2 regions of the Agrobacterium burrii genome follow, and region 2 is predicted to be linked to the other one. Evidence: predicted binding sites of a transcription regulator. Region 2 holds the regulator's gene; the other holds the start of a gene.
The links. The regulator LexA, encoded in region 2, represses DNA repair genes until DNA is damaged. The targets are predictions, from matches to a motif close to TGTTCNNNNTGTGTTCNG.
Positions count from the first base shown of each region.

Region 1 (7,086 bases), on a different contig from region 2:
CCGCTGCCGCGGACTTCTCCCCGGCGGGGAGAAGAAACAAGGTGCAAACGCTCATTTCACAACGGCGGTTTTAGGATGATGATACGTAAACCCGAGCCGCCTTACTCAACGACCTGAAGATCGTCGACCACGCGTTTCCCATCCACTTCCGTATAGAAAACCACGACCTTCACGCCCGCCTTCAAACCTTCGAAGTTGAACTCTTCCGGCACACGATAGGTCTTGCCGTCGTTGAGCGTAATGCTCAGCCCGTTCGCATCGATCTTGCTGATCGTGCCTTCCACATCGACGCTCTGGGCGAAGCTGTTGATCGGCATCAGGAGGTTGGCGGTGGCCAGAAGGGCGGCAATCATCATACGCATCGATCTAGCTTTCGTGGATTTGCGTGAAAACCTTACATGCATGAAGAATTGCCTTTCGAATGTGGCGGAAATCGCCCGCAACCATGACATTTTCGGCCCAATTGATGAACGGATTTGGGATCGTGTTCAAGCCGTTAGTGATTTTTACACCGCATTTCGCGGCAATATTGGAAAACTCCGTATAAACGTGGAAAACGACGGCGCTTTTACATTTCCGTCATCTCGAAAAATCTCGTCGGCCGGCACGAATCGCCGCCCACTCTCATCCCGGCGCTTGCCTGCGGGATGGGGAAGACGCCTGTTGATGTCGTGTTCGGCACTTATCCCGCCGCAGCGAAAGAAAGGCTTTTGCCTTGTCCGGATTTACACTAAGACAAATCCGCTTGTTTTAAACGGCGCTACCCGCAGGCGCCCTGTTTTCCGGTTTTGAGAACTATGTCGCATAACAGCTTCGGTCATCTTTTTCGCGTTACCACCTGGGGAGAAAGCCATGGGCCGGCACTTGGCTGCGTGGTGGATGGCTGCCCGCCCGGCCTGCGTTTTACCCTTGCCGAAGTGCAGCACTGGATGGACAAGCGCAAACCCGGCCAGAGCCGTTTCGTCACCCAGCGTCGCGAAGACGATATCGTGAAAGTTCTCTCCGGCGTGATGCTGGACGAGGACGGTGAAACGATGATCACAACAGGCACGCCGATTTCCATGCTGATCGAAAATACCGACCAGCGTTCCAAGGATTATGGCGAGATCGCCAAACGTTTCCGCCCCGGCCATGCGGATTTTACCTATGACCTGAAATACGGCATTCGCGACTATCGCGGCGGCGGACGCTCCTCGGCGCGCGAAACCGCAGCGCGGGTAGCGGCGGGCGCGATTGCGCGCAAGGTGGTGCCTGATCTCAATGTGCGCGGCGCGCTGGTGCAGATCGGCAAACACAAGATCAACCGCGACAATTGGGATTGGGACCAGGTGGACCAGAACCCGTTCTTCTGCCCCGATGCGGCCATGGTGCCTGTCTGGGAAGAGTATCTGGACGGCATCCGCAAGGCGGGCTCTTCCATCGGTGCTGTCGTCGAAGTGGTGGCGGAAGGCGTTCCCGCCGGTATCGGCGCACCGATCTATGCCAAGCTCGATCAGGATATCACCTCCAGCCTGATGTCGATCAACGCCGTCAAGGGCGTGGAGATCGGCGAAGGTTTCGCCTCTGCCGAGCTTTCCGGCGAAGAGAATGCCGACCAGATGCGCATGGGCAATGACGGCAAGCCGATTTTCCTGTCCAACCATGCCGGCGGCATTCTTGGCGGCATCGCGACCGGCGAGCCCGTGATCGCCCGCTTCGCCATCAAGCCCACCTCCTCCATTCTGACGGAGCGTCTGTCCATCGATACCGACGGCAATAATGTGGATGTGCGCACCAAGGGTCGTCACGACCCCTGCGTCGGCATCCGCGCTGTGCCTATCGGCGAGGCGATGGTGGCCTGCACCGTTGCCGACCATTATCTGAGGGACCGCGGCCAGACCGGCCGGTTGAAGTGAGGGGATATCGCCATGGCCTATGATCAGAAACGTGTTGTCGATGCCATTCGCGCTTTCGAAGCCGGTGAAATCGTTGTCGTGACCGATGATGACGACCGCGAGAACGAAGGCGATCTGATCATTTCGGCGGTTCACTGCACGCCGGAAAAAATGGCGCTGATCGTGCGCCATACCTCCGGCATCGTCTGCGCCCCCATGCCGCGCGAGGAAGCCAAGCGGCTGAACCTCAACGCCATGGTGGCGGAAAACGACAGCGCGCATACGACGGCCTTCACCGTCAGCGTCGATTTCAAGCACGGCACCACGACGGGCATTTCCGCCGACGACCGCACTTTGACGGTGCGCAACCTTGCAAACCCCAATGTTGGCGCTTCCGATTTCACACGGCCGGGCCATATCTTCCCGCTGATTTCCCGCGAGGGCGGCGTCTTGATGCGCTCCGGCCATACCGAAGCGGCGGTCGATCTCTGCCGGCTCGCCGGCCTGCCGCCCATCGGCGTCATCAGCGAGCTGGTGAATGATGATGGCAGCGTAATGCGCGGCCCGCAGGTTCTGGATTTCGCCGACAGGCACGGCATGAAACATGTGTCGGTCGCCGATCTCATCGCCTATCGCCAGCGCAAGGAAACGCTGGTGGAGATGGAATCCTCCTTCACCATCGAAACACCCTTCGGGCCGGCCAAGGCGCAGACCTATTCCCTGCCCTGGGATCCGATGCAGCATATGGCGGTGATTTTCGGCGACATCAGGGACGGCGTCGACATTCCCGTCCGTCTTCACCCGGAAAACGTCGCAGACGACGTGTTCGGCGACCGCCAGCCAGTGCGGCATTATATGCAGAAGATCGCCGAGGAAGGCCGCGGCGTCATCGTCTATCTGCGCGAAGGCTCCGTCGGTGTCGGCCAGGTGGCCGGGCGGCGCAAGGCGCGTGACCCGGACGAAGCACATGCCCAGGCCCGGTCGCGCGAGAATGAATGGCTGGAAATTGGCCTCGGCGCGCAGATTCTGAAAGACCTCGGCATCAGCTCCATCAAGCTGCTGACCACCCGTGAACGCCATTATGTCGGGCTTGAAGGCTTCGGCATCCAGATTTCGGCGACGGATATCTGCTGATTTTTGGGGTTTGCCTTGGTTTTCCAGGGCAATTGTGACGCGAGTGGGTGCATCCTCGCCTTCTCCCCGCCGGGGAGAAGGTCGCGGCAGCGGGTTGAGGGGGCCACGTTGTCGATATACGGAGAGCTTGCCCCCTCATCCGACCCTTCGGGCCACCTTCTCCCCGGCGGCGAGAAGAAATAGGCGGCAACGCCGTGCTACCTCAGAGGCGAAAACGGCGTCGCGCGGGGATGTCAGCCTCACAGTGTCGCGAGCGAAAAACCTCAGTTTTCCTCCCGCCAGCCGTCCAGATAATTCACACTCTCGACCCCCGTAAACCGGGCAAGCCGCGCCAGTTCCGCGTCGAGCTTCTCCAGCCGACCGGCCGAGGCGCGCACGCGCGGTTCCAGCCAGAGACGACGAACATCCAGCGTACCACGCTTGCGATCCGCCTTCATGTCGATGCGACCGATCACGCGGTCGCCCTCCAGAAGCGGGAAGACATAATAGCCATATTGCCGCTTCGGCTCCGGCACGAAGACCTCGATGCGGTAATAGAAGCCGAACAGCCGCTCCGTGCGGTTGCGGTCACGCAACAGCGGATCGAAGGGGCTGAGGACGCGGACGCGGGATGAGGGTTCCGGCACGTCGGTCAGGTCGGCGGTGAAATCGGCAAAGGCGTAGGACGGGCGGGCAGTGTCGCCGCCGCTTGCAAGAAGCGAGACCTCGCAGAGTTCGTCGCGGTGGCTTTTGACCCAATCCCTCGCCTCCTGTGGGTTGACGAGATCAAAAAAAGCGGCGATTTCGCCGTGGGTGGCGAAACCCAGCCGCTTCAGCGCCTGCCGGCAGGCCCAGTCGACGAATTCCGCATGCTCCACTTCGCTTTCGTGATGCTCGCCGGGAATGACCCGTTCGGCCAGATCATAGACCTTCTGGAAATTCACGCGGCCGGCAATCGCGAGCTTGCCGGTGTGCCAGAGATATTCGAGCGCGGTCTTGGACGGATGCCAGTTCCACCAGCCCCCGGACTGGTGCCCCTCTTCCTTCAGCTCCCGCGCCAGAACCGGACCTGTCGCGGCAATGCGCTCCAGCGTTTCACCGAAAGCGGCATCGAAGCCCTCGCCATGCCATTTGCGCCAGCGCTCCTGAATGATCGGTTCACGACGGCGGAAGCGGTGCTTCCAATAGGGATAAAATTCCGTCGGCACGATGGAAGCGTCATGCGTCCAGTGCTCGAAAAGCGCGCGGTCCTTTTCCAGCAGCGTGGTCAGATGGTCGCGCCGGTAGGTCTGGTTGCGGGAGAAGATAATCTGGTGATGGGCGCGCTCTACCGTGCCGATGCTGTCCACCTGCACAAAACCGAGTTCGGTTATGAGTTGCAGCAGGTCGCTCTTGGAAAGCGCCTTGCCGGGCGGCGAGGAAAGCCCCTGCCGCGCCAGAAAAATTCGTCTTGCCGCTTCGTTTGAAACCTTGATCACCATGGCGCAGAAGGTATGACGGCTTTTTCAGGATTGCAATGTTCTTTTTTTGTTCCTTGTTTCACTTCTGTTGATGACAGGGTATAGAACCGGAAAACGAGCGCGAGGATGTAAGCTTGGAAATCCGTTTCGACGCCGCCGGGGTCGCTTTCGAGGGCCGGCAGGCTCTGCAGCCCCTGTCTCTGACATTGACGGAACGGCGCATCGGCGTGATCGGCCTCAACGGCTCGGGAAAGACCACCTTTGCGCGGCTGATCAACGGGCTGAACAAGCCGAGCGAGGGCAAGGTCAATGTCAACGGTCTCGACACCGTGACGGATGCCAAGGCGGTCTTGCAGACAGTTGGTTTCATCTTCCAGAATCCGCAGAACCAGATCATCCTGCCGATCGTGCGCGACGATGTCGCCTTCGGGCTGAAACGGCTCGGTCTCGGCAAGGCGGAAACCGACGCCAAGGTCAAAGCCATTCTTGCCCGGCTAGGCATTTCCCATCTTGAAGAGAGACGCGCGCATGAGCTTTCCGGCGGGGAGCTGCAGCTTGCGGCGCTGGCCGCGCTTCTGGTTACCGAACCGGACATCCTTATTCTCGACGAGCCGACCAACCAGCTTGATCTCAAAAACCGGGCTGTCGTGGAAAAGACCATGGCGACGCTGTCGCAGTCACTCATCGTCATCACCCATGATCTGCCGCTGCTTGAAGGCTTCGACCGTGTGCTGGTTTTCCACGGCGGCGCGCTGATTGCGGACGCAGCGCCAGAAGAGGCAGTGTCGCAATATCTCGCGGCGGTGGCGCGATGAAATCGCTGCACGTTGAAGGCACGGGCTGGCTCTACCGCGTCTCGCCGCGCCTCAAGCTCCTGACGCTCATGGTCTTCAGCATCGCGCTGTTCCTTACCCGCGATCTGTTGTTGCTGGGATGCGCCGTGACTTTGGCGGCCGTCATCTTGCGCGAGACGCGGTTGCCCTTGCGAGAGATCGGCCTGCGGCTGCGGCCGGTGATGCTGACCATTTTCCTCGTCGCAGCCTTCAGCTACCTGCTGCTTCCGGCCCATGATGCGAGTGTCAACCTTTTGCGGCTGACAGCGCTGGCGCTGCTCGCCACCGCCGTCACCATCACCGTCAGCATTTCGCAGTTCATGGACGAGATCACGCTTGCCGCCGCACCTCTGGAACGGCTCGGGCTGGTCAAGGCTGCCGATATCGGGCTTGCGGTCGGGCTCGTCGTGCGGTTCGTGCCTGAGATCGTCAACCGGTATCATGCGGTGCGCGATGCCCACCGCGCGCGCGGCCTGCCCGTGCGCATGGCCACCATCATCGTGCCACTCGTCATTATGACGTTGAAGGATGCCGACGCCATTGCCGACGCCATTGACGCGCGCGGTTTCAGAGGCCAAAGCTTGGCACCAGATAACCATCCGGAGTTTTGAGTGCCATGACGACCCGCGACCTTGTGCTGATTTCGCTGTTTTCCGCTATCATCATCGCACTCGGGCTTTTGCCGCCGATCACGCTCGGTTTCATCCCCGTGCCGATCACCGCGCAGTCGCTCGGCGTCATGCTGGCCGGCGTCGTGCTGGGTGCGAAGCGCGGCATGCTCGCGGTGCTGCTGACGATCCTGATTGCCGCCATCGGCCTGCCGGTCCTCTCGGGCGGACGCGGTGGTCTTTCGATTTTCACCACGCCGACGACGGGCTTCCTGATCGGCTGGATCGCAGCTGTCTTCGTCACCGGCACGCTCTCGGAAAAACTCGTCAATCGCAGCCAATCCGCTCTGGCGCAGGGCGTTGGTTTCTTCGTCGCCAGCCTCATCGGCGGCGTGGTCGTGCTTTATGCTTTCGGCATCACCTATCTGGCGCTGGTTGTCGGGCTCGGTTTCGAAAAGGCCTTTATGGGTTCGCTCGCCTTCATTCCCGGCGATGCGCTGAAGGCCGTGCTTGCCGCACTGGCCGGCCGTGCCGTGATGGCGGGTTATCCGCTTCTGCCGCAGCGCGCCTGAACAGACTTTCTTCAGGAGGAAAAGCATGGCGACGCGTTTATACGAACACCCGATCTTCCTCGAGCATATCACGCCCGAAGGTCACCCGGAGCGGCCGGACCGCCTGCGGTCGCTGAACATCGCGCTCGAACATCCGAATTTCGAGCGGCTGGAACGGAAAGAAGCGCCGCAGGCCAATGAGGATGCGGTGCTGCTGGCGCATCCGGAAGAGCATCTGCTTGCCGTCATGCGCCAGATCCCGCAAGAGGATGGCGAGATCAACCGTATCGAGGCCGACACTTACGTCTCGCCGAAAAGCCTGCAGGCGGCGCTGACCGGCATCGGTGCGGCAATGGCTGCGGTGGACGACGTGTTTACCGGTGCTGCCGATAATGTCTTCGTCGCTGCCCGCCCGCCGGGCCACCATGCGGAAACCGCCAAGGCCATGGGTTTCTGTCTTTTCAACAATGTGGCAATCGCCGCCCGCCATGCTCAGAGAAAACATGGAGCGGAGCGCATCGCCATCATCGACTGGGACGTGCATCACGGCAACGGCACGCAGGACATCTTCTGGAACGATACTTCCGTGCTGTTCTGTTCCACCCACCAGATGCCGCTTTACCCGTGGAGCGGCGACAAGAACGAAA
Region 1 covers NZ_JAFLNA010000016.1:12,003-19,088, reverse strand. The annotation lists gene JZX89_RS23885 (DUF1344 domain-containing protein) at 102-362, opposite strand; gene aroC (chorismate synthase) at 798-1,895, shown strand; gene ribB (3,4-dihydroxy-2-butanone-4-phosphate synthase) at 1,908-3,008, shown strand; gene JZX89_RS23870 (winged helix-turn-helix domain-containing protein) at 3,272-4,468, opposite strand; gene JZX89_RS23865 (energy-coupling factor ABC transporter ATP-binding protein) at 4,582-5,262, shown strand; gene JZX89_RS23860 (CbiQ family ECF transporter T component) at 5,259-5,891, shown strand; gene JZX89_RS23855 (biotin transporter BioY) at 5,897-6,460, shown strand; gene JZX89_RS23850 (histone deacetylase family protein) at 6,486-7,086, shown strand, end outside.
Region 1: a site for LexA is predicted at 4,505-4,522, ahead of JZX89_RS23865 (energy-coupling factor ABC transporter ATP-binding protein). Genes of this name have one in related genera too.

Region 2 (7,086 bases):
CCCGCTTTGCCGGGGCTGAACGATTTCGCCTTCGCTTCCTATTTCAAAGGCATAGGCGCCACCGGATTTTTCTATAAGCCACCGCAGACACTTGTATCACCCAAGGGTGACATCAAGGCCGGAACGGGCTGGCTGGAATGGGCCGATAGGCGGCTTTACGGCCTGCGTAGCGCCATTGCCGAGCGCATCCGCAACACCATTGGCGGTGACGCCGGAGCTTTCGCCGCCTCCATCGTCACCGATGAGAGGCAGGCCATATCCGGCGAGACGATGGAGGCGCTGAGGCTCTCCGGCCTTGCCCATATCGTCGCCATATCCGGGCTTAACATGGCGCTTGCCGCCGGTATATTTTTCGTCGGTTTAAGACTTGCCTTCAGCCTGTTTCCCGCCTTTGCGCAGCGCTGGCCCGTCAAGAAGATTTCGGCTTTCGCAGCCCTCCTGATGACGCTCGCCTATTATCTGATTTCCGGTTTCGCTGTCTCCGCCGAGCGCGCCTGGCTGATGATGTCGGTGATGTTGATCGCGATTCTTTTTGATCAGCCGTCACTCAGCCTCAGGAATGTTGCTCTTTCGGCTCTGGTCATTCTTGTCTTTTCGCCCTCGGAAATTATGGGGCCGAGCTTCCAGATGTCGTTCGCCGCGACCATCGCGCTCGTATCCACCTATGCCTGGTGGAGCCGCCGGCACAACGATCGCGAGCGCCTTTTCATCGGCCGCAAACCGGCATGGATCACGGTGTTTCAAACGGCGGGCGCCGTCATTGGCGGCGTCATCACCACATCGCTGATTGGCGGCCTTTCGACGGCGATCTATTCGGCCGAGCATTTCCATCGTGTCACCACCTATGGACTTTTCGCCAATCTCGCCGCCATGCCGCTAATGTCGCTGATCGTCATGCCCTTCGGCCTGCTCGCCATGCTGCTGATGCCGTTCGGGCTCGATGCGCCGTTCCTGAAGGTTATGGGTTATGGCATGGCGCTCGTCATCGAAGTCGCCAATGAAGTGGCGTCCTGGGGCGGCAGCGCTGCAACGGGGCGGCCGCATGAGTGGTTTATCGGTCTCGGCTCGGCCGGCTTCCTGCTGCTGACCTTACTGCGCAGCCGACTTGCGCTGCTAGGTATTCCGCTTCTTGTCTTCGCTTTCGGCCTGTCGGCGGCCACGGCCTATCGCGATGTCCCGGATCTGCTCATTCACGAGGAGGGGGAACTGGTGGCGTTGCTGGAAGACGGCAAGGCCTATACGACAAAAACGCGACCGCAGGGCTTTGTATACGGCCAGTGGCAAAGGGCGCTGCTGCTGCCGGAACAGCCCGTGCCGCCGGTCATTCTTAAAGCGAATGCCGCAGTAACCAGTGTAGGCCTGACCACAAAATCAAAGCTCACGCCGGAAGAGATGAGGGTGGTGACGCGGCAGATGACGGCGGCGCTGAAAGATGCGGCACCCGGCGTCTTCACCTGCAGCAAAGGCATATGGTGCGTGGCGCGCGCCGGCAGTGGTGAATGGATTGTCGTTCTGGAAGACGGCCGGTTTGCTGGAAAAGCCTGCGACATCGCCGATATTGTCGTCGTTTCCCGCAGGACCTCGTTTTCACAATGCCGCTCAGGAGCGCTTCTGCTCAACCGCGATATATTGCGGCGCATTGGTTCAGTGGAAATAAACTTTGCCGGAAGCGATCAGTCTGCGGTCGTGGGACGGCTGCGTGCGGCGATTGCCGGGGCGGACAGGCCATGGAGCGAGCACCGCTATTACGACTGGAAAAGCGACCGTTTCGAATATGAGGTGCCGGAACCGGTCAGGCAGTTGCTGGCGTCGCAATAAACGCCGCCAGCATGGATCCTCAGACCTTCACACGCAGATCGGCAGTCAATTCACCAATGCCGCTGATTTCCTGTTCATGCGCCGCGTCGCGCCAGATCTCCTTCAATCCGGCTTCATACCATTCACGCATGGCGGGCAGGGCGAGCAGCCGATCGCAATAGGCTTTTGCCGCAGTCGAGAGCTCAGCGCCATAGGTCTGGAAACGGAACGCGACCGGGCAGAAGAAAGCATCGACCGCCGTGAATTTCTGACCGGCAAGATATGGGCCGCCGAATTTTGTCAGACCTTCGCTCCAGAGCACATCGATGCGCTTTATGTCTGCCGCAAGTCCAAGATCGCCATCCTTCGGCTTGACCCGAATACCGACTGACATCGGATAAAGATTGCGCAGCGAGGAAAAGCCGGCATGCATTTCACTCGCAGCCGAACGCGACCATGCACGTGCCTGCTTGTCGCTCGCCCAGACGCCCTGATGCCGTTCGGCGAGATATTCAGCGATAGACAGCGTTTCCCATATCGTCACGCCCTCATCGACAAGGCACGGCACCTTGCCGGTTGGCGAAAAGCTGGAAAAGGCGACGCCTTCGCCGAACGGAACAAGTTTCTCATCAAAAGCGATACCGAGCGTGCGCATCAACACCCACGGCCGCAGCGACCATGAGGAGTAGTTCTTGTTGGCGATATAAAGATCGTACATGGCTTATCTCCCGGATATGACGCGCATTTCTATACCTGTCGGGGCATGATGGAATATCGAAAATAATCAATGACACCCATAAATCGCGTTGATGAATGGCAGGGGCTTTGCACCGCGTGTCACCATTTGGCGGCAGCGCCAGGCCAGCCATATCCCTCAAGCGTAAACGACCTCACGCGACCAAAAGCCCACGGTATATGACGCAGTGGTGACAACACGCCGGAGAGAAGAGCGCGACAAGGATATCCATATGAGACTGGAACTGATCTCTACCAGACAGGTTGCGTCCGTCTGCGGGAAGGATAAGCTTTCCCGACACTCACATAGTCTGCCGAATTAGGAAATTGCCGTCATCTTCGACAGGGTTAGCCTCATGACGATGCCTGTTTCGAGAGGATGACGGCGAATTCAGATCAATGGTAACGACGTATAAGCCCGACCAGCTTGCCCTGAATTTTTACCCGATCAGGCCCGAAGATGCGGGTTTCATAAGCGGGGTTGGCTGCTTCAAGCGCGATGGAAGCACCCTTGCGGCGGAAGCGTTTCAACGTCGCTTCCTCATCATCCACCAGCGCTACGACGATATCGCCTGGATTGGCGGTATTGCTGTTGCGGATGATGACAGTATCGCCGTCGAAAATACCGGCCTCGATCATCGAATCGCCCTTGACCTCGAGCGCGTAATGTTCGCCCGAACCCAGCATGTCCACCGGCACGGCAACATCATGGGTGTTGTTCTGGATGGCGGAAATCGGCACGCCGGCGGCGATGCGGCCCATGACCGGCACGGTGACCGCCCCGCCGAGATCGTTGGCCGGAGCCTTTGGCGCTGGTGCGGGTTCCGGCGTCTTCGGTTTGCCAAGGCTGCCTTCGATGACGCTTGGCGAAAAGCCGCGTTGCGGCCTCGCGCCCGGCGTATAGGCCTCCGGAAGCTTGATGACTTCAAGCGCCCGCGCCCTGTTAGGTAGCCGGCGAATAAAACCGCGCTCTTCGAGGGCGGTAATCAGCCGGTGGATACCGGATTTGGAAGCAAGATCGAGTGCGTCCTTCATTTCATCGAAGGAGGGCGGCACGCCGGACTCTTTCATTCGTTCATGAATGAAGAGAAGCAATTCCTGCTGTTTGCGCGTGAGCATGAGGAAAACACCCTTGAGAATCGTCGTGGAGATCGTGAAACAAATACAGAACGAACACTATATGTTCCATATGTGTTCCGCAATCCCCTAAAATTTCGTGAAGCTGCTATCCGTTGTTTTGATGATTTGCCTGAAAGCACGAAATTGTGCTTTTCTGCCTTTCGGACCGTTCCGGCATCGCTATGCCGGATGTGAGAGCAGGAAGCAGGAAAATGACGAAAGCATACCGTGTCGACCATCTCGTTCTGCCTGTGGATGTCCTTGGCATTGCCGTTAATCGCCTTGGAAACCTTGGGTTTACGGTAGCACCAGCGGCTCTCCACCCTTTCGGCACGCAGAATGCCTGCGTTTTTTTCGCTGACGGCACCTATCTGGAACCTCTCGCAATTGCTAACCCGGCTAACTATAATGCCTCGATTGACCGGGGAAATGTGTTCACCGGGCGGGATCAGGCCTTCCGGAAACATGTCGCAGGGGAGGGATTTTCCGCTCTGGTCGCTGCAACACAGGACGCTCCTGGCGATCACGACCGATTCGTAGCCTCAGGCATTTCGGCCGGAAATGTCTTTGAATTTTCGCGGCCGGTCAAAATGCCTGATGGTTCGCAGAGCGAAGCGGCCTTCCGGCTGGCTTTTGCAGCCAGTGGTTCCGCTGCGGATTTCTTCCTGTTCAGTTGCCAGCGGTTGCAGGCCCTGCCGGGCGACCGTTCAGTGCTGGAGAGCCATGCCAATGGCGTTTCCGGCCTCAGCGAGATCGTCCTGTTTGCCGGTGGTGATGTGAATGCGGTGCGGCTGATCGAAACTGTTTTTGGCTGTGATGGCAAAGTGTCCCCGGATGGTGATGTGGTTTTCGCAACCGGCAATGCCCGCATAAGATTGACGCAAAATCCAGTCTTTGGCAGACATGCCTTTAATGCTCCCGAAGAGGGCGGCGATGGATTGCGCGGCGCAGGCATCGTCTTTTCCGTTCGCGATCTTGCCGTGACAGAAGCAGCACTTGCTGCTAATGGCGTGTCCTGCGCAGAAACGGGCGGCCGGCTGGTGGTGCCCGCAGCACCCGGTCAGGGCGTTGCCTTCGCCTTCGAGGAAAAATGATGAGCGTTACGAACAATCTCAAAGTCACCGCCGGCGATGGCGCCAGCAAGGTTTCCTTTTCCAATACCGAGCGTTTTTCGCTGATTGCCGGCCCCTGCCAGATGGAGAGCCGCGAACATGCCTTCATGATTGCGGGCGTGCTGAAGGAGCTTTGCGACAAGCTTGGAATAGGCCTCGTTTACAAATCCTCTTTCGACAAGGCGAACCGCACCTCGCTTTCCGGCAAGCGCGGCATAGGCCTTGACAACGCGATGCACGTTTTCGCCGATCTCAAGAAGGAATTCGGCTTTCCTGTTCTGACCGATATTCACACCGAGGAACAATGCGCCGTCGTCTCCGAAGTGGTGGATGTGCTGCAGATCCCGGCTTTTCTCAGCCGCCAGACCGATCTTCTCGTTGCCGCCGCCAAAACCGGCCGTGTCATCAACGTCAAGAAGGGCCAGTTCCTGGCGCCCTGGGACATGAAGAACGTGCTGGCCAAGCTCAATGAGAGCGGCAACCCGAATGTGCTCTTATGCGAGCGCGGTGCGTCCTTCGGTTACAACACGCTGGTCTCCGACATGCGCTCGCTGCCGATCATGGCGTCGCTCGGCGCGCCTGTCGTCTTCGACGCCACCCATTCGGTGCAGCAGCCGGGCGGGCAGGGCGGTTCGACGGGCGGTCAGCGCGAGTTCGTCGAGACGCTTTCGCGTGCGGCGGTCGCTGTCGGTGTCGCCGGCCTCTTCATCGAGACCCATGAGGACCCGGACAATGCACCATCCGACGGCCCCAACATGGTGCACCTGAAGGACATGCCGAAACTGCTGGAAAAGCTTCTGGCCTTCGACGCGATCACCAAAGCCTAAGGGGCTGGCGCGGTTTGTGCCAATCGATTTTAAATGGCGGGCGCTCCGTTTCTGCCGCCCGCCGTCATTGTAATTTCTTCGTCATCGTCTAAGACAGGCGACGGAAAATATCTGTTCCATTCCCAAGGGAGAGACCATGACTGCCATTACCGATATCATCGCGCGCGAAATCCTCGACAGCCGCGGCAACCCGACTGTTGAAGTCGATGTTTACCTCGAAGACGGCTCCATGGGCCGTGCGGCCGTTCCTTCCGGCGCCTCCACCGGCGCGCATGAAGCGGTTGAGCTGCGCGATGGCGGCAAGCGTTATCTCGGCAAGGGCGTGGAAAAGGCGGTCGAAGCCGTCAACACGGAAATCTTCGACGCCATCGGCGGTTTCGATGCCGAAAACCAGATCCAGATCGACCAGATGATGATCGCGCTTGACGGTACGCCGAACAAGTCGCGCCTCGGCGCCAACGCCATCCTCGGCGTGTCGCTCGCCATCGCCAAGGCTGCGGCCGAAGCTTCCGGCCTGCCGCTTTACCGTTATGTCGGTGGCCCGAACGCGCATCTGCTGCCGGTTCCGATGATGAACATCATCAATGGCGGCGCACATGCCGACAACCCGATCGATTTCCAGGAATTCATGATCCTGCCGGTCGGCGCGGAAAACATCCGCGAAGCCGTGCGCATGGGTTCTGAAGTGTTCCATACGCTGAAAAAAGAACTGTCCGCACAGGGCCACAACACCAATGTCGGCGATGAGGGCGGTTTTGCACCGGGTCTGGAAAGCGCGCCGGCTGCGCTCGATTTCATCATGAAGTCGATTGAAAAGGCCGGTTACCGTCCGGGCGAAGACATGTATGTCGGCCTCGACTGCGCATCGACCGAATTCTTCAAGGACGGCAAATACGTTCTCGAAGGCGAAGGCCGCACGCTGGAGCCGGGCGCAATGGCTGAATATCTGGCCGAGCTTGTCAACAAATACCCGATCATCTCGGTTGAAGACGGCATGGCCGAAGACGACTGGGAAGGCTGGAAGACGCTGACCGATCTCGTCGGCAACAAGTGCCAGCTCGTTGGCGACGATCTGTTCGTCACCAACTCTGCGCGTCTGCGTGACGGCATCAAGATGGGCGTTGCAAACTCCATCCTCGTCAAGGTCAACCAGATCGGTTCGCTCTCCGAGACGCTGGATGCGGTGGAAACCGCGCACAAGGCCGGCTACACCGCCGTCATGTCGCACCGCTCTGGCGAAACGGAAGATTCCACCATCGCCGATCTCGCTGTCGCGACGAACTGCGGTCAGATCAAGACCGGCTCGCTTGCCCGTTCCGACCGGCTCGCAAAGTACAACCAGCTGATCCGCATCGAAGAGATGCTCGGTCCGCAGGCTGCTTACGCCGGCCGTTCGATCCTGCGCGGATAATTCACGCTGGGGTTTGGCGACATGGCCCGCTGTCTGGCGTGCCATGGTTGGCCAGATGCATATCAATGCATGAGACGTCCTCCTC
Region 2 covers NZ_JAFLNA010000001.1:425,720-432,805, forward strand. The annotation lists gene JZX89_RS02250 (ComEC/Rec2 family competence protein) at 1-1,818, shown strand, start outside; gene JZX89_RS02255 (glutathione S-transferase family protein) at 1,838-2,515, opposite strand; gene lexA (transcriptional repressor LexA) at 2,929-3,651, opposite strand; gene JZX89_RS02265 (VOC family protein) at 3,864-4,745, shown strand; gene kdsA (3-deoxy-8-phosphooctulonate synthase) at 4,745-5,590, shown strand; gene eno (phosphopyruvate hydratase) at 5,727-7,001, shown strand.